DNA from 4 places in the Streptomyces sp. NPDC013317 genome. Region 2 is predicted to be linked to each of the others. Evidence: riboswitches for the same ligand, from Rfam matches in the RefSeq annotation. Region 2 holds a riboswitch; each other region holds the start of a gene.
What was found. Region 2 has a riboswitch for cobalamin ahead of ACZ3IJ_RS07210 (ribonucleoside-diphosphate reductase subunit alpha). Riboswitches for the same ligand answer to the same signal wherever they lie in the genome.
Positions count from the first base shown of each region.

Region 1: another riboswitch for cobalamin. It lies ahead of ACZ3IJ_RS29680 (ABC transporter substrate-binding protein); the one in region 2 lies ahead of ACZ3IJ_RS07210 (ribonucleoside-diphosphate reductase subunit alpha).
Region 3: another riboswitch for cobalamin. It lies ahead of ACZ3IJ_RS11850 (energy-coupling factor ABC transporter permease); the one in region 2 lies ahead of ACZ3IJ_RS07210 (ribonucleoside-diphosphate reductase subunit alpha).
Region 4: another riboswitch for cobalamin. It lies ahead of cobN (cobaltochelatase subunit CobN); the one in region 2 lies ahead of ACZ3IJ_RS07210 (ribonucleoside-diphosphate reductase subunit alpha).

Region 1 covers NZ_JBVHDX010000014.1:104,443-109,061, forward strand. Annotated here, with positions in the region: gene ACZ3IJ_RS29670 (amino acid permease) at 1-707, shown strand, start outside; gene ACZ3IJ_RS29675 (M67 family metallopeptidase) at 784-1,212, shown strand; adenosylcobalamin (AdoCbl) riboswitch at 1,220-1,370, shown strand; gene ACZ3IJ_RS29680 (ABC transporter substrate-binding protein) at 1,379-2,353, shown strand; gene ACZ3IJ_RS29685 (FecCD family ABC transporter permease) at 2,350-3,459, shown strand; gene ACZ3IJ_RS29690 (ABC transporter ATP-binding protein) at 3,456-4,241, shown strand; gene ACZ3IJ_RS29695 (putative leader peptide) at 4,286-4,384, shown strand; gene ACZ3IJ_RS29700 (MoaD/ThiS family protein) at 4,488-4,619, shown strand, end outside.
Region 2 covers NZ_JBVHDX010000002.1:546,263-550,881, forward strand. Annotated here, with positions in the region: gene mctP (monocarboxylate uptake permease MctP) at 1-661, shown strand, start outside; gene ACZ3IJ_RS07205 (GNAT family N-acetyltransferase) at 745-1,248, shown strand; cobalamin riboswitch at 1,281-1,428, shown strand; gene ACZ3IJ_RS07210 (ribonucleoside-diphosphate reductase subunit alpha) at 1,558-3,921, shown strand; gene ACZ3IJ_RS07215 (ribonucleotide-diphosphate reductase subunit beta) at 3,921-4,619, shown strand, end outside.
Region 3 covers NZ_JBVHDX010000003.1:675,270-679,888, reverse strand. Annotated here, with positions in the region: gene ACZ3IJ_RS11865 (energy-coupling factor ABC transporter ATP-binding protein) at 1-525, opposite strand, end outside; gene cbiQ (cobalt ECF transporter T component CbiQ) at 522-1,271, opposite strand; gene ACZ3IJ_RS11855 (energy-coupling factor ABC transporter substrate-binding protein) at 1,278-1,679, opposite strand; gene ACZ3IJ_RS11850 (energy-coupling factor ABC transporter permease) at 1,679-2,377, opposite strand; cobalamin riboswitch at 2,407-2,602, opposite strand; gene ACZ3IJ_RS11845 (PTS-dependent dihydroxyacetone kinase phosphotransferase subunit DhaM) at 2,716-3,129, opposite strand; gene dhaL (dihydroxyacetone kinase subunit DhaL) at 3,126-3,740, opposite strand; gene dhaK (dihydroxyacetone kinase subunit DhaK) at 3,747-4,619, opposite strand, start outside.
Region 4 covers NZ_JBVHDX010000008.1:265,191-269,809, forward strand. Annotated here, with positions in the region: gene cobN (cobaltochelatase subunit CobN) at 1-1,650, opposite strand, end outside; cobalamin riboswitch at 1,690-1,824, opposite strand; gene ACZ3IJ_RS22295 (cobalamin biosynthesis protein CobG) at 1,870-3,285, shown strand; gene ACZ3IJ_RS22300 (precorrin-8X methylmutase) at 3,300-3,935, shown strand; gene ACZ3IJ_RS22305 (precorrin-2 C(20)-methyltransferase) at 3,932-4,619, shown strand, end outside.

The DNA.
Region 1 (4,619 bases), on a different contig from region 2:
AGGACCCGAAGACCGTCCTGCCCAAGGCCATCAACACCGTGCCGTGGCGCATCGCCGTCTTCTACGTCGGCGCGCTGATCATGATCCTGTCGGTCGTCCCGTGGACCCACTTCCAGCCGGGCGTATCCCCGTTCGTCGCGGCCTTCGAGAAGATGGGCCTCGGCGTCGGCGCCGCGATCGTGAACTTCGTCGTCCTGACCGCCGCGCTCTCCTCCTGCAACTCGGGCATGTACTCCACCGGCCGCATGCTGCGCGACCTCGCGCTCAACGGCCAGGGCCCGAAGTTCTTCACCAAGCTCACCAAGAACGGTCTGCCGCTGGTCGGCACCTCGTTCTCGGCCGGCCTGATGATGGTGGGCGTCTGGATCAACTACCAGTGGCCCGGCGACGCCTTCAACTACGTCGTCTCCTTCGCCACCATCTCCGGCATGTGGGCCTGGATCATGATCCTGGTCTGCCAGGTCCGCTTCCGTCGCAAGGCCGACCGCGGCGAGCTGCCCCAGTCGTCCTTCAAGGCGCCCGGCGGCATCTGGTGCAGCCTCTTCGCCCTCGCCTTCATCGGCATGGTCATCGTGCTGATGGGCATCGACAAGGACGCCCGGATCTCGCTCTACTGCGCGCCGCTGTGGGGCCTGATCCTCGGGGTCTCCTACCTGGTCCTGAAGGCCCGCAACCCGGAGGGCGCGGCCTTCGCCAAGCGCTCCTGACCCGGCCTGTCCAGCATTCGGGCCGCTCCGTACCACTCCTCGGTACGGAGCGGCCCCTCTGCTTATCCTGTCGGACATGCTGACCATCACCCGGGCCCTGTACGACCAGATCGTGGAACACTCCCGCGCGGACCACCCCGACGAGGCCTGCGGCGTGGTCGCGGGTCCCGCCGGCAGCGGCCGCCCCGAGCGGTTCATCCCGATGCTGAACGCGGCGCGCTCGCCCACGTTCTACGAGTTCGACTCCGCCGACCTCCTCAAGCTCTACCGCGAGATGGACGACCGGGACGAGGAGCCCGTGATCGTCTACCACTCGCACACCGCCACCGAGGCCTACCCGTCCCGTACCGACATCACGTACGCCAACGAGCCCGGCGCGCACTACGTCCTCGTCTCCACCGCCGACACCGACGGCGCGGGCCCCTTCCAGTTCCGCTCCTACCGGATCGTCGAGGGCGTCGTGACCGAGGAGGACGTGAAGGTCGTCGAGGAGTACGGCGTCTGAGACACTGACGCGACCATCAGGGCGGCAGGACCCAGGAAGCCGGTGCGAATCCGGCACGGTCCCGCCACTGTGACCGGCCCCTCCGGGGGCCGGAAGCCAGGAACTGACCTGCCGCCTCTCACCACCGACTGGGGACGTGGAAATCCCCGGAGGAGGCTCGTCCGCCATGACCTGGCCCCGTCGTACCCTGCTGCCCGCCGCCGCCCTCGTCCCGCTGCTCGCGGCCTGCGCGGCCCCCGCTGAGAAGGACGCCCCCGCCGCCAAGGCCGCACCGGGGTTCCCGTACACCGTCTCCAACTGCGGTGTGAAGACGACCTACCAGGCACCGCCGCAGCGGGTCGTCACCATGAACCAGCACGTCACCGAGGTGATGCTCGCCCTCGGCCTGGAGAAGTCCCTCGTCGGCACGGCCTACCTCGACGACCGGATCCTGCCCGCGTACAAGAAGGCGTACGACTCATTGCCGGTCCTCGCCAAGGAGTACCCCTCCAAGGAGGCCCTGCTCGCCGCGAACCCCGACTTCGTCTACGGCGGCTACTCCAGCGCCTTCGACGCGAAGGCCGGACGCGCCCGGGACGACCTGAAGGCGGCGGGCGTCAACACCCGCCTGAACATGGAGTACTGCCCCTCCGGCGCCTCCTCCCTCGCCGACCTGTACCGCGAGGTCGACGAGGTGGCCCGGACCTTCGGCGTCCCCGAACGCGGCACGGAGTGGACGGCCGGGGCGAAGAAGACGGTCACGGCGACCGGGCAGAGGCTCGACGGGGTCACCCCTGTCCCGGTGTTCGTCTACGACAGCGGCGACAAGACCGCGTTCACCGCCGGAGGCAAGGGAATCGGCAACGAGCTGATCTCCCTCGCGGGCGGCCGGAACGTCTTCGCCGACCTCGGCAAGCCCTTCGGGGACGCGACCTGGGAGCAGGTCGTCGCCCGCAAGCCGGAGGTGATCGTCATCTACGACTACGGCTCCACGACCGTCGAACAGAAGAAGAAGCGCCTCCTCGACGACCCGGCCCTCCAGGACGTCCCGGCGGTCAAGAACCGCCGCTTCGCCGTCCTGCCGCTCTCCGACGCCGTCCTCGGTGTCCGGGTCCCCGCGGCGATCGAGAAGCTCGCCACCCAGCTCCACCCGACCCGATGACCGCCACCTCGTCCCCGCCCCCGTCCCCGGCCGCCGGAGCGGAACGGGACACGGCCCCCGAGGGCCGGGCCCCGGCCGCTCCGGCGCCGGCCGGGCGCGGGCGGTTCGCACTCGTCCTCGGGGGGCTGGTCGCCGCGCTCGCGGCAGCCGTCGTCGCCGGGGTCGCACTCGGGTCGGTACGGATACCCGTGGGCGCGGTCACCGAGATCCTCACCGGCCGCGCCGCCCCCTCCCCGTACCGCACGATCGTGCTCGACGTCCGGCTGCCGCGCGTCCTGCTCGGCGCGGTCGTCGGCGCCGGGCTCGCCGTCGTCGGCGCCGTCCTCCAGGCCCTCGTCCGCAACCGCCTCGCCGACCCCTTCCTCCTGGGCATCTCCTCGGGAGCGTCCACCGGGGCCGTCCTCGTGCTCGTCCTCGGCGTCGGCGGCGGGATCACCACCACCGTCGCCATGCCCGCCGGGGCCTTCGCCGGCGCCCTGCTCGCCCTGGTCCTCGTCTACGCGCTCGCCCGCCGCGGCTCCACGATGACCGGCTCCCGGCTCGTCCTCGCCGGCGTCGCCGTCTCGTACATCCTCTCCGCGCTGACCACCCTGCTCCTCGTCCTCGCGGGCCGCCCCGAACACTTCCAGGAGGCGATGTTCTGGTCCCTCGGCGGCCTCGGCAGCGCCCGCTGGGACACCCTCGCCCTGCCCGCCGCCGTCCTCGTCCTCGGCGTCGCCGCCCTGCTCACCCTCGCCCGCCCCCTGGACCTGCTCCTCGTCGGCGAGGAGGGCGCGACCGTCCTCGGCCTGGACACCGCCCGCTTCCGCGCCGTCGTCTTCGTCCTGGCCTCCCTCGTCACCGCCGTCATGGTCTCCGTCAGCGGAGCCGTCGGCTTCGTCGGCCTGATGGTCCCGCACGCCGCCCGCATGGCCGTCGGCGCGCCGCACCGCCGCCTCCTGCCGGTCGCCGCGCTCGGCGGCGCGCTCGCCCTGATCCTCGCCGACCTCGCCGCCCGTACCGTCGCCGCGCCCCAGGACATCCCCGTCGGCGTCCTCACCGCCCTCACCGGCGGTCCGTTCTTCCTCTGGCTCATGCGCCGCCGCGCGGAAGGGAGCCCGGTATGACCGAACTGCGCCTCCAGCGACTCTCGTACGGGACGCGACTGCGCGACGCCGACCTCACCGCCCGCCCCGGCGAGACCGTCGGGCTCGTCGGCCCCAACGGCAGCGGCAAGACCACCCTCCTGCGCTGCGTCTACGGCACCCTCACCCCCACCGCGGGCCGCGCCCTCCTCGACGGCGACGACCTGACCGCCCTCGGCCCCAGGGCGCGCGCCCGCCGGATCGGAGTCGTCCCGCAGGAGGGCGCCACCGAGTTCGAGCTGACCGTCCGCGAGCTCGTCGCCCTCGGCCGCTCCCCGCACAAGCGCTTCTGGGAGGGCGACGACGCCTCCGACCTGGCCCGCGCCGAGAGCGCCCTGGCCCGGGTCGGCATCGCCGAGCTGGCCGACCGGCCCTACCCCACCCTTTCCGGCGGCGAACGCCAGCGCGCCCTCGTCGCCCGTACCCTCGTCCAGGAGCCGGCGCTGCTCGTCCTGGACGAGCCCACCAACCACCTCGACATCCGCTACCAGCTCGAAGTCCTGCGTCTCGTAAGGGACTTGGGAACCACCAACCTCCTCGCCCTGCACGACCTCAACCTCGCGGCCGCCTACTGCGACCGCCTCTACGTCCTGGAGCGCGGCCGCGTCGTCGCCGAGGGGACGCCCGCCGGCGTTCTCACCCCGGCCCTGTTCAGGGCGGTGTACGGCGTGGAAGCCGAGGTCATCCCGCATCCGCGGACCGGCACACCGACCGTCTTCTACCTGCCAGGTCCGCCAGTCGAGCACGAACCGTCCGTCATGTGAGATCACATTCCGAAACCCGGACCGGGAATCGATACGATGACCGCATGGTTTCCCACGACGTGAGCGAAGTGACGACGCCGGGCAGCGCGCTGCTCGTGGCGCGACTGCACGTCGACCTGTGCCGTTTCGCCAGCGCGATGTGAGCAGGTGCGCCCACGGCGCACCCAGCAGCACCACCCCGCGCGGGGGCCGACAGCCGCGCGCCTTCCACGCCACTCCCGACTCCCGAAAACAGGAGCCCACGCCATGGCCATCGAGGTCCGCATCCCGACCATCCTCCGCACCTACACCGACGGCCAGAAGGCCGTCGAGGGCACCGGTGAGACGCTCGCCCAGCTCTTCGCCGACCTGGAGACGCGCCACGCCGGGATCGAGGCC
Region 2 (4,619 bases):
CAACGGCCAGCTCGCGATCCCGCAGCTCTTCGAGAACATGTTCCCCGACTGGTTCGCGGGCGTGGCCTTCGCGGCCATCGGCATCGGCGCGCTGGTGCCGGCCGCGATCATGTCGATCGCCGCCGCCAACCTCTTCACCCGCAACATCTACAAGGACTTCCTGAAGCCGGACGCCACACCGGAGCAGGAGACCAAGGTCTCCAAGCTGGTGTCGCTGCTCGTCAAGGTCGGCGCGCTCGCCTTCGTCCTCACCATGGACAAGACGGTCGCGATCAACTTCCAGCTGCTCGGCGGCATCTGGATCCTGCAGACCCTCCCGGCGCTGGTCGGCGGCCTGTTCACGCGCTGGTTCCACCGCTGGGCACTGCTCGCCGGCTGGGCCGTCGGCATGGTCTACGGCACGGCGGCGGCGTACGGCGTGGCCAGCCCGACCCAGAAGCACTTCGGCGGCTCGTCCGCCGAGATCCCGGGCATCGGCGAGATCGGCTACATCGGTCTCACCGCCTTCGTGATCAACGTGATCGTCACCGTCGTCCTGACCTTCGTCCTGAAGGCCGTGAAGGCGCCCGAGGGCGTCGACGAGACCTCTCCGTCGGACTACACGGCGGACGCGGGCGACGCGGGCGTGAAGCCGCTGCCCAAGGTCGGCGCCGGTCACTGACCGTTCCGGTACGGCGAAGGGCCCGGGGTCTCCGCGAGGAAATCCCGGGCCCTTCCGTGTGCCCCCGAGGCAGACTTCCCTCCATGGACTTCACCATCAGAGCGGTACGGCCCGAGGAGCACGAGACCCTCGGCGACATCACCGCGCGCGCCTACCTCGACGACGGACACCTCGACTTCGGCGAGGCGGACGACTACCTCCACCTGCTGCGGGACGTGCCCCGGCGGGTCGCGGAGGCGGAGGTGCTGGTGGCGGTGGACCGCACGGGCACCGTCCTCGGCGGGGTGACCTTCGCCCGGGGCGGTGAGGAGTGGGCCGACATCGCGGGCGAGGGCGAGGCCGAGTTCCGGATGCTCGCCGTGGCGAAGGAGGCGCGGGGCCGGGGCGTCGGCGAGGCGCTCGTACGGGCCTGTGTGGAGCGGGCGCGGGAGACCGGGGGATGCCGTCGCGTGGTGCTCTCCACCCAGGCCCGGATGGCCGCCGCGCACCGGATGTACGAGCGAACGGGCTTCGTCCGCACGCCCGGCCGGGACTGGAGTCCGCTCGCCGACATGGACCCCCTGCTCACCTACGCCTTGGAGCTCTGACTCGCCAACGACACAACATGTGGGGGGTGCTTCGAGGAGCGCCCCCCACATGTATGCTCATCCTCGCTGTCCTCGCAGGGGAATCCGGTGGAAATCCGGAACTGTCCCGCAACGGTGTGGTTTCTGCGTGCTTGCGCACGCGGACCGAGTCCGAAGACCTGCGGACGGCGCGCCCGGTCCTTCCGTTCCGGGTGCCACAGACGTCCGGGCCTCGCGGAGTGGGCCGTGGCGCGGCCCTCCCCTGTCCACGGGTGCGGCCGCCGCCCGCCTCCCTCCGCCGGCCCCGAGCCGAGCGAGGGAGAGCCCCACGTGACCATCGCGCCCGCCGATCCGGCCGCAGCGATCGAGAGCGACGGCAACGAGAGCGACGGACCCGGGACCGTGCTTCTGCGGACCCTGACCGACCTCACCGCCGACCTCACCGACACCGACCCCGGCAAGGTCGCCGCCGCCGCGCTGCGCGGCCGCAACGCCGGTTCGGACGAGGCGGAGCTGCGCGAGCTGGCCACGGAGGCGGCGGCGGGTCTGATCGCCGAGGACCCGGCGTACTCACGGCTCGCCGCCCGGCTGCTCACGATCACCATCGCCGACGAGGCGGCCTCGCAGGGCTCGGTCACCTTCTCGTCGTCCGTCACCGTCGGTCACCGCGAGGGCCTGATCGCCGACCGTACGGCCGAGTTCGTCCGGCGGCACTCCGAGCGGCTCGACGCGCTCATCGACGCGGACGCGGACGACCGCTTCGGCTACTTCGGTCTGCGGACCCTCTACTCGCGCTATCTGCTGCGTCACCCGATCACCCGCCAGGTGATCGAGACCCCGCAGCACTTCATGCTGCGCGTCGCCTGCGGCCTCGCCGAGGACGACTCCACCCGCGCGCTCGACGAGGTCGCCGCGCTGTACGGGCTGATGAGCCGGCTCGACTACCTGCCCTCCTCCCCCACACTCTTCAACTCCGGCACCCGCCACCCGCAGATGTCGTCCTGCTACCTCCTCGACTCCCCGCTGGACGAGCTGGACTCCATCTACGACCGGTACCACCAGGTCGCGCGGCTCTCGAAGCACGCGGGCGGCATCGGCCTGTCGTACTCCCGCATCCGCGCCCGCGGTTCGCTGATCCGCGGCACCAACGGGCACTCCAACGGCATCGTGCCGTTCCTGAAGACACTGGACGCCTCGGTGGCGGCCGTGAACCAGGGCGGACGGCGCAAGGGCGCGGCCGCGGTCTACCTGGAGACCTGGCACGCGGACATCGAGGAGTTCCTGGAGCTCCGTGACAACACCGGTGAGGACGCCCGGCGTACGCACAACCTGAACCTGGCGCACTGGATCCCGGACGAGTTCATGCGCCGGGTCAACGCGGACGCCGAGTGGTCGCTCTTCTCCCCGGCTGACGTGCCCGAGCTCGTCGACCTGTGGGGCGAGGAGTTCGACGCCGCGTACCGCGCCGCCGAGGCGAAGGGCCTGGCCCGCAAGACCATGCCGGCCCGTGACCTGTACGGCCGGATGATGCGGACCCTGGCCCAGACCGGCAACGGTTGGATGACCTTCAAGGACGCCTCGAACCGTACGGCCAACCAGACCGCCGAGCCGGGCCACACCGTCCACTCCTCCAATCTCTGCACGGAGATCCTGGAGGTCACGGACGACGGCGAGACGGCCGTCTGCAACCTGGGCTCGGTCAACCTCGGCGCGTTCGTGGTCGGTTCGGACATCGACTGGGAGCGGCTCGACGCGACCGTCCGTACGGCCGTCACCTTCCTCGACCGGGTCGTCGACATCAACTTCTACCCGACCGAGCAGGCGGGCCGCTCCAACGCCCGCTGGCGCCCGGTCGGCCTGGGCGCGATGGGCCTCCAGGACGTCTTCTTCCAGCTCAAGCTGCCCTTCGACTCCCCCGAGGCTCGCGCGCTGTCGACCCGCATCGCCGAGCGGATCATGCTCGCCGCGTACGAGGCGTCCGCCGACCTCGCCGAGCGCAACGGGCCGGTGCCGGCCTGGGACAAGACCCGCGCGGCCCGCGGTGTCCTGCACCCCGACCACTACGACGTGGAGCTCAACTGGCCCGAGCGCTGGACGGCGCTGCGCGAGCGGATCGCCGCGGTCGGCATGCGCAACAGCCTGCTGCTCGCCATCGCGCCGACGGCGACGATCGCCTCGATCGCGGGCGTGTACGAGTGCATCGAGCCGCAGGTCTCCAACCTGTTCAAGCGCGAGACGCTCTCGGGCGAGTTCCTCCAGGTCAACTCGTACCTGGTGGAGGAGCTGAAGAAGCTCGGCGTGTGGGACGCGCAGACCCGTGAGGCGCTGCGCGAGTCCAACGGCTCGGTGGCCGGCTTCACCTGGGTCCCGGCCGAGGTGCGCGAGCTGTACCGGACGGCGTGGGAGATCCCGCAGCGCGGTCTGATCGACATGGCGGCGGCCCGCACGCCGTTCCTCGACCAGTCGCAGTCCCTGAACCTGTTCCTGGAGACGCCGACGATCGGCAAGCTGTCGTCGATGTACGCGTACGCCTGGAAGCAGGGCCTGAAGACGACGTACTACCTGCGCTCCCGCCCGGCGACCCGGATCGCCCGCGCGGCCCAGGCCTCCGCGCCCATCCCCGTCCAGGCGACCCCCGAAGAGGCCGTCGCCTGCTCCCTCGAAAACCCCGAGTCCTGCGAGGCCTGCCAGTAATGAGCTCTTCCGACAAGAACCTTCTCGACCCGGGCTTCGAGCTGACCCTGCGTCCGATGCGCTACCCGGACTTCTACGAGCGCTACCGGGACGCGATCAAGAACACGTGGACGGTGGAGGAGGTCGACCTCCACTCGGACGTCGCCGACCTCGCCAAGCTGACGCCCGGTGAGCAGCACATGATCGGCCGGCTGGTGGCGTTCTTCGCCACCGGTGACTCGATCGTCGCCAACAACCTCGTGCTGACGCTGTACAAGCACATCAACTCCCCCGAGGCGCGCCTGTACCTCTCGCGCCAGCTGTTCGAGGAGGCCGTGCACGTCCAGTTCTATCTGACGCTGCTCGACACCTACCTGCCCGACCCCGAGGACCGCGCGGCGGCCTTCGACGCGGTGGAGAACATCCCCTCGATCCGCGAGAAGGCGCAGTTCTGCTTCAGGTGGATGGACTCGGTCGAGAAGATCGACCGTCTGGAGACGCAGGCCGACCGCCGCCGTTTCCTGCTGAACCTGATCTGCTTCGCCGCCTGCATCGAGGGCCTGTTCTTCTACGGCGCCTTCGCCTACGTGTACTGGTTCCGCTCCCGCGGTCTGCTGCACGGCCTCGCGACCGGCACCAACTGGGTGTTCCGGGACGAGACGATGCACATGAACTTCGCCTTCGAGGTCGTGGACACCGTCCGCAAGGAGGAGCCGGAG
Region 3 (4,619 bases), on a different contig from region 2:
GTCGAGCCCGGCCGTCGGCTCGTCCATGATGAGGACCCGCGGGCGCATCGCCACGGCGCCCGCGATCGCGGCCCGCTTGCGCTGTCCGTACGAGAGCAGATGGGTCGGCCGGTCCTCCAGCGCGACGATGTCCAGCGCCTCCAGCGCCTCGCGGACCCGGAGCCGTACCTCCTCCTCCGGCAGCCCCAGGTTCATCGGGCCGAACGAGACGTCCTGCCCGACCGACGCGGCGAAGAGCTGGTCGTCCGGGTCCTGGACGACCAGCTGCACCGTCGTACGGAGCCGGGTCAGCCCCTTCCGGTCGTACGAGACGTCCTCGCCGTCCAGCCGGAGCGCGCCGCCCCCGCAGCGCAGCCCTCCGCTCAGCAGCCGCAGCATCGTCGTCTTGCCGCCGCCGTTGCGGCCGAGGAGGGCCATGGCCCGGCCTTCCGGCACGGCGAAGTCGATGCCGTCGAGGACGACGGGCCCGTCCTCGTACGCGAACGTGGCCTTCACCAGTTCCACGACAGGTGGTGCAGGACTCACGGCAGGGACCTTTCCAGTACGAGGGTGAGGGCGACGAGACCGGCGAGCAGGCCGGCCGTCGACGCCAGGAAGCGGCCCGAGACCGCGGCCTCGGGCACCAGGACCCGCAACGTGCCGTCGTAACCCCGGCCGGCCAGGCCCGTCTGCAGGCGCTGCGCCCGGTCGAAGGCGCGGACGAAGGCCGTGGCGCCGAGCCCGGCGAGGGAACGCCAGGTCGCCGCCCGCGTGGTCAGGCCGAGCCGGGCCGCCTGCGCCTGCCGGATCTTGGACATCGCATCCAGAAGAAGGAAGCTGATCCGGTACATCACGAGCGCCACATCCACCACGGGCGCCGGCACGCCGGCCCGCACCAGCCGGGGCAGGACGTCCGAGACGGGCGTCGTGAAGGCGAACAGCAGCACGCCCAGCGACGCCGACGAGGTCCGCAGCAGCAACTCGCCCGCGTGCACGGGCCCGTCGTGCGCGAGCGCCACCAGGCCCCGGTCCCCGCCCACCTCGAGGAGCAGCGGGACCGCTCCCGTCACACAGAAGCCCAGCGGGATGCGGAACGCGCGCCACAACTGGCGCCCCGGCACCCCGGCCGGCCCGAGAAGGACGGCCAGGGTGGCCACCGCGACCAGCACGGCACCCGGCCACGGCGGCAGGCACACCGCGCAGAGCGTCAGACCGAAGCCGAGTGCCGCTTTCTCGCACGGGTGACGGCGGCGCCAGCGACTGCTGTGCGCCGCCGCGTCGATCGGCAGCACCGGCGGCTACTCGTCGCCGGACGTGGACGTGGACGTGGCCGTGGCCGTGGCCGTGGACACCGGCGCCGAAGCAGGCTCGGGCACGGACCTCGGCGACTTCGCGAGCGCGCGGGCCTCGCCCTGCCTGCGACCCTTGTGCAGGCCGAAGTAGTAGGCGAGCACTCCGGCGCCGAGCGCAGCCTGCAGGGAGAAGAGCGCCGACTCGATCTCGCCGGACGGGGGTTCGTACAGCGGGGAGAACCACGGCTCGTAGTCCGGGTCGATCTCCGTGATCGCCGTCTCTGCCTCACCGTCGGCGCCGGTGAACGGCTCCTCCTTGTGGTCGCCCAGTCCCAGGACCAGCGGGAGGACGGCCAGCGCTCCGACGACGAGCAGGAGCAGTGCGTTGATCTTCGCGTTCCGGCTCATCAGGCGCTCGCCTCCGCTTTCTCGTTCTTCTTACGGGACGGGAGCAGCACCCCGAGGCGGGTCAGGTCCGCCTTGCTGGACTGCGTGAGCAGCCGCATGACCAGCACCGTCAGCAGGCCCTCGCTGACGGCGAGCGGCAGCTGCGTGACGGCGAAGATGCCACCGAACTTGGCCAGCGCGCCGAGCACACCGCTGCCCGGGTCCGGGAACGCCAGCGCGAGCTGGACGCTGGTCACGCAGTACGTCGACAGGTCGGCGACGAACGCGCCGAAGAACACGCTCACCATGAGCGGGACGTCGAAGCGGCGAAGCAGCCAGTACGTACCGAAACCGGCCCACGGCCCGACGATCGCCATGGAGAAGACGTTGGCACCGAGCGTGGTGAGCCCGCCGTGGGCGAGCAGCAGTGCCTGGAACAGCAGGGTGATCGTGCCCAGGACCGCCATCACCGGCGGCCGGAACAGGATCGCGCCGAGGCCCGTGCCGGTCGGGTGCGAGCAACTGCCCGTCACCGACGGGATCTTGAGCGCGGACAGAACGAAGGTGAACGCACCGGACGCACCGAGCAACAGGGTGGACTCGGGGTTGGCCTTGACCTCACGGGTCAGCGCGCGGACACCGTGGACGACGAAGGGAGCGGACGCGACGCCCCAGGCGGCCGCGTGCACAGGGGGCAGATACCCCTCGGCTATATGCATGGTTGGGAGACCCTCTCCAGCACCTCGTGGATGGACAACGCACCTTGGCCGGTCTCCTGGCTGACGGGTCATGCCGCCGCGGCTCCGCCTTCCCACACCCCCGCGGTCTCCCGCGGCGGTCCAGTGGCTTCCCCGGAGGGATGGAGCCGGACTTCCCGATCACAGTGGCGAGGGCCGCACCGGTACCGCACCGGTTTCCCGTACACCAAGGCGCTGTGACATTAGTGGGTTGACCAGGTACATCACAACACGGGAGGCGCCGCGGACGGTGTGTGACGGATCTCCCGCGCGCCCCACGCACCCCTGTCGCCCCTGTGCACGCCTCCCGCGCCCCCGCCTCACTCCTTCCGGTACGCGTACGCCTCCGAGGCCGCCGCCACCACCGCGTCCAGGTCCCCGCCGGCGCTCGCCGTGACGAGCGCGGCGACGGCGCCCTCGACGAAGGGGGCGTCCACGAGCCGTGAGCCGTCCGGAAGCTCGTCCTCCTCGGCGAGGAGCGCCTTGACGGTCAGGACGGCGCTGCCGAGGTCGACGAGCAGGGCCACTCCGGCGCCCCCGTCGACCGCGTTCGCCGCCTCGACGATCCGCTCGGAACTCGTGCCGAGACCCCCGTCGGGAGTGCCTCCGGCCGCGGCGACGGGAGCGGTCGCCCCGCCGCCCGCGAGCCCCTGGGCCAGGGCGGCGACCGCGTCGGCCACGGCCGCGCTGTGCGAGACGAGAACGATGCCCACCGTGCCCTGCCGGCCCGTCATGCGGCGGCCACCTCCGCGAGCGCGGCGATCAGCAGGGCCGACGAGGTGGCCCCGGGGTCCTGGTGCCCGACGGAGCGTTCGCCCAGATAGCTCGCCCTGCCCTTGCGCGCCCGGAGCGGGACGGTCGCGAGCGCCCCGCGCTCGGCCGCGTCCCGGGCCGCGGCGAAGGAGTCGCCGAGCTCCTCGGCCGCGGGGGTGAGCGCGTCCAGCATGGTCTTGTCCCCGACCTGGGCCCCGCCGAGCTGCGCGACTGCGGCGACCCCGGCGGCCAGCGCCGCGGCCAGGTCCTCCCGTGTCACCGATGCGGCATCCCCGAGCGCCTTGCCGGTCCGCCGCAGCAGCGTCCCGTACAGCGGCCCCGACGCACCCCCGACCGTGGAGATCAACTGCCGCCCCGCGGCCACGAGTACGGCCCCCGGAGTCTCGGGTGGATCCTTCTCCAGGATGTCCCTCACGGCGGCGAACCCCCGCTTCAGATTGGCGCCGTGGTCCGCGTCGCCGATCGCCGAGTCGAGCTCGGTGAGACGCTCCGCCTCACGGTCGACGACCGCCGCGGCACCGGTCAGCCAGCGACAGAAGAACGCGGCGTCGAACTCCTCCGGTTCGGTCATCCCCGCTCACCGGCCCCAGCGCAGCGCCGGCGTCTGCACGGGCGCGTCCCAGAGCCGGAGCAGCTCCTCGTCGGCCTGACAGAGCGTCACCGAGCAGCCGGCCATGTCGAGCGAGGTCACGTAGTTGCCGACCAGCGTGCGGGCGACGGGCACCCCGCGCTCGGCCAGCACGCGCTGCACCTCGGCGTTGAAACCGTACAGTTCGAGCAGTGGCGTGGCGCCCATCCCGTTCACGAGGGCGAGGACGGGACCGGACGGCCGCAGGTCCTCCAGGACGGCGTCGACGGCGACGTCCGCGATCTCGCCCGAGGTCATCATGGGCCGCCGCTCCCGTCCCGGCTCCCCATGGATTCCGATCCCCAACTCCAGCTCACCTTGCGGTAGTTCGAAAGTGGGACTGCCCTTGGCGGGTGTGGTGCAGGCGCTCAGCGCCACACCGAAACTCCGCGACCGTTCGTTCACGCGGCGGGCGAGCGCCTCCACCCGCTCCAGCGGCGCACCCTCCTCGGCGGCGGCACCGGCGATCTTCTCCACGAAGAGGGTCGCCCCCGTCCCGCGCCGGCCGGCGGTGTACAGGCTGTCCGTCACCGCCACGTCGTCGTCGACGAGCACCTTCGCGACCTGGATGCCCTCGTCCTCCGCGAGTTCGGCGGCCATGTCGAAGTTGAGCACGTCACCGGTGTAGTTCTTGACGACGAACAGCACCCCGGCCCCGCTGTCGACCGCGGCGGCCGCGCGCACCATCTGGTCGGGGACGGGCGACGTGAACACCTCTCCGGGGCAGGCGGCCGCCAGCATCCCGGGCCCCACGAAGCCCCCGTGGAGGGGTTCGTGCCCGGACCCGCCCCCGGACACCAGCCCCACCTTCCCGGCGACCGG
Region 4 (4,619 bases), on a different contig from region 2:
GTCGCCGAGCGCCGCGTCCGGTCCGCAGGCGGCGGACAGGCCGGCGTTCTTGCCGGGCAGCCACTCCAGGTTGCCGTGCTTGCCGAGGTGGACCATCGCGTCGGCGCCGAAGCCGCCGTCCTCGGCGCGCGCCGCGATCCAGCGGTAGGCGGCCAGGTAGTGGTGGGACGGCGGGAGATCGGGGTCGTGGTAGATCGCGATCGGGTTCTCGCCGAAGCCGCGCGGCGGCTGGATGAGGACGAGGAGGTTCCCGCGCCGCAGGGCGGCGAGGACGATGTCGCCCTCGGGGTTGCGGGACCGGTCGAGGAACATCTCGCCGGGCGCCGGGCCCCAGTGCTCCTCGACGGCCTCGCGCAGCTCGGCCGGGAGGGTCGCGTACCAGCGGCGGTAGTCGGCGGCCGGGATGCGGACGGGGTTCTTCGCCAGCTGCTCCTCGGTCAGCCAGTCCTGGTCGTGGCCACCGGCCTCGATCAGGGCGTAGATCAGCTCGTCGCCGTCCCCGGAGACCAGCCCGGGGATCTCCTCGACCGGGCCGAAGTCGTACCCCTCCTCACGCAGGCGCCGCAGGAGCGCGACGGCGGAGGCGGGGGTGTCGAGGCCGACCGCGTTGCCGATCCGGGAGTGCTTGGTCGGGTACGCGGAGAGGACCAGCGCGAGCCTCTTCTCGGCGTTCGGGATGTGCCGCAGGCGGGCGTGGCGGACCGCGATCCCGGCGACGCGCGCGGCGCGCTCGGTGTCGGCGACGTACGCCGGAAGTCCGTCCTCGTCGATCTCCTTGAAGGAGAACGGGACGGTGATGAGCCGGCCGTCGAACTCGGGCACGGCGACCTGGCTCGCGGCGTCCAGCGGGGAGAGGCCCTCGTCGTTCTCCTCCCAGGCGGCGCGCGAGCCGGTGAGGCAGAGCGCCTGCAGGATCGGCACGTCGAGGGCGGCGAGCGCGCCCGCGTCCCAGGCGTCCTCGTCCCCGCCCGCCTGCGCCTCGGCGGGCTTGGTGCCGCCGGCCGCGAGGACGGTGGTGACGATCGCGTCGGCCGTACGAAGGGTGTCGAGCAGCTCCGGCTCGGGGGCGCGCAGGGAGGCGACGTACAGCGGCAGGGCACGCGCGCCCGCGTCCTCGATCGCCGCGCAGAGCGAGTCGACGAAGGCGGTGTTCCCGCTCATGTGGTGGGCGCGGTAGTAGAGCACGGCGACGGTCGGGCCGTCGGTGGCGCGCGCCTCCCGCTCCAGCGGGCCCCAGGTGGGCGCGGCGGCCGGGGCGTCGAAGCCGTGACCGGTGAGCAGCACGGTGTCGGAGAGGAACCGGGCCAGCTGCTCCAGGTTGGCCGGGCCGCCGTGCGCGAGGTAGGCGTGGGCCTCGGTGGCGACGCCGACAGGGACGGTGGAGGCCTCCATCAGCTGGGCGTCGGGAGCCTGTTCCCCGGAGAGCACGACCAGCGGCTTCTCCGTCGCCCGCAGGGCGTCCAGGCCGTCCTCCCAGGCGCGCAGACCGCCGAGGAGGCGTACGAGAACGAGGTCGGCGCCGTCCAGGAGCCCGGGCAGGTCGTCCAGGGCGAGGCGGGAGGGGTTGGCGAACCGGTACGCGACGGGGCCGCCGGCCGCGCGGGCGCTGAGCAGGTCGGTGTCGGAGTGCGACAGCAACAGAATTCGCATGCGTGCGCAGGCCTTCCTCGGGGTTGTCCGCGCCCCGGGTGGTCGTGTGGACGGCAGGAGTTCCTGACTCACCCGGCCCCTTCCGGGACCCGGCTCACAGTGGCGGGACCGCGCCGGATTCTCACCGGGCTTCCTCCCCGGGGTCCTGGGACCCCATGCCGATCTGCATAGTAGATCGTGCGCTCGGCGGCCCGGGGGGTCACCCGGATTCACGTGGGTATGCTCGCCGCCATGCCGCCCACCACGCCCCCTGCGCCCAACCAGGGCGAACCTCTCATACGGGACCGTGGCGACGCCTGCCCCGGGGCGCTCCGACTGCACCCCGCCGACGACGGTCGCCTGGCCCGACTGCGCCTGCCCGCAGGGTTGTTGACGTCTCGTCAGGTCCAGGTTCTGGCGTCGGCGGCGGAGTCCCTGGGCGACGGACGGGTGACGGTCACGTCCCGGGGGAACGTGGAGCTGCGGGGCCTCGGCGAGGGCTGCGGCGCGGAACTGGCGGACCGCCTGGCGGAGGCGGGCCTCCTCCCCTCGACCACCCACGAACGGGTCCGCAACATCGTCGCCTCCCCGGCGGCCACACTGGACGGACTCGGCCACGCGGACGTCCAGTTGTGGGCCCGCGAGCTGGACGCGCTGCTGTGCGCGACCCCCTGGACGGCGGCCCTCTCGGGCCGCTTCCTCTTCGCCCTGGACGACGGCCGCGGCGACGTGGCGGGGCTGGGCGGAGATGTGACCTTGATCGCAGAAGGCCCCCGGCCGGACGCCGACCGGACGGGCACGAGCCCGTCGCCCGGCGGAGCCACGGCGAGCGGGAGCGTCGGCCCCGCGCCGCGCGCCGCCGACGCCCTGCTGTGCGTCGGCGGACAGGCGTTCCGCGTCGCAGGTGCCGACGCGCCGCGAGCCGCGCTCGCCGCGGCCGACGCGTTCCTGCGGGCCGCACAGGACGCCGGAAACGGCGCGTGGCGCGTGAAGGAACTGCCGCGCTCCGGAGCGCCGGAAGCGGAAGCCACCGACGCCGCCGGCCCGAACGGGCTGCCGGGCGCCGACGGCCCGGAGGACGGGGCCGGCGCGGCGAACGCCGAGACCGGCCTCCTCGACCTCGCCGCCGCACTCGCGCGGGCCGGCGTCGACGCCCGCCCCGTCACCCCCGCACCGCCGCTGCCGCACCGCGCTCCGCCCGAGCCCGGAGCGCTCGGCGGGCGCGCGCTGCACGTGCTCGCGCCCCTCGGGCGGCTGACCGCCGCCCAACTCCGGGCGCTGTTGCCCGCCGACGAGGTGCGGCTCACGCCCTGGCGTGGTGCCGTCGTCGTCGGGGCCTCCCCCGAGCGACTGCCGGAGCTCGACGCGGCCGGCCTCATCACCCGGCCCGCCGACCCCTGGGTCGGCGTCGGCGCCTGCACCGGGCGCCCCGGCTGCGCCAAGTCCCTCGCGGACGTGCGCGCCGACGCCACTCCCGGCCGCGGCGGTCTCCCCGTCCACTTCTCCGGGTGCGAGCGTCGGTGCGGCCACCCGCAGGGCCGCGCCTGGGTCGACGTCGTCGCCACCGACGACGGCCACTACCTCGTGGACGGCCGCCCCACCCCCCGTACAGACCTTCCCCACGCCGTCGCGGCGGCCCGCACCCCAACGAGATGAGCGAGAGCAACAGGATGTTCGACTACGAGAAGGACGGCGCGGAGATCTACCGCCAGTCCTTTGCCACGATCCGCGCCGAAGCGGATCTGGCGGGTCTGCCCGCCGACGTCAGCCAGGTCGCGGTGCGCATGATCCACGCCTGCGGCATGGTCGACCTCGTCCGCGACCTCGCGTACTCGCCCGAGGTCGTCTCCCGCGCCCGCGCCGCCCTGCGCGCCGGCGCGCCCATCCTCTGCGACGCGCAGATGGTCGCCAGCGGCGTCACCCGCAAGCGGCTGCCCGCCGACAACGACGTGGTGTGCACGCTCTCCGACCCGTCCGTGCCCGCGCTCGCCGCCGAGCTCGGCACGACCCGCAGCGCCGCCGCGCTCGAACTCTGGCGCGACCGCCTCGAAGGCTCGGTCGTCGCCATCGGCAATGCCCCGACCGCCCTCTTCCGCCTCCTGGAGATGATCGAGAAGGGCGCCGGACGCCCGGCGGCCGTCCTCGGCATCCCGGTCGGCTTCATCGGCGCCGCCGAGTCCAAGGACGCGCTGGCCGACCAGACCCTGGGCCTCGACTACCTCGTCGTACGCGGCCGGCGCGGCGGCAGCGCGATGACCGCCGCCGCGATCAACGCCATCGCGACCGAAGCGGAGATCCAGGCATGAGCGCCACCACCCCCGGCAGGCTGTACGGAGTCGGCCTCGGCCCCGGCGACCCGAACCTGATGACGGTGGCCGCCGTGAAGGCGATCGCCTCCGCCGACGTGATCGCCTACCACTCCGCCCGCCACGGCCGCTCCATCGCGCGCTCGATCGCCGCCGAGCACATCCGCGAGGACCACGTCGAGGAGCGGCTGATGTACCCGCTCACGGTGGAGACCACGGACCACCCCGGCGGCTACCGTGGCGCGCTCGACGACTTCTACGAGGAGGCGGCCGCCCGTCTCGCCGCCCACCTGGACGCCGGCCGCACGGTGGCCGTGCTCGCCGAGGGCGACCCGCTCTTCTACGGCTCGTACCAGCACATGCACAAGCGCCTCGCGGACCGCTACGACACCACCGTCATCCCCGGTGTCACCTCCGTCAGCGCCGCCGCCGCCCGGCTCGGGGAGCCGCTGTGCGAGGCGGAGGAGGTCCTGACGATCATCCCCGGCACCCTGCCGGAGGACGAGCTGACGGCCCGCCTCGCGGGCACGGACTCGGCGGTCGTGATGAAGCTCGGCCGCACGTTCCCGACCGTGCGGCGCGCCCTGGAGCGGGCGGGCCGGCTGGAGGACGCCCGCTACGTGGAGCGGGCGTTCATGGCGGGCGAGCGGACGGCGGTCCTCTCCGAGGTCGACGCCGAGACGG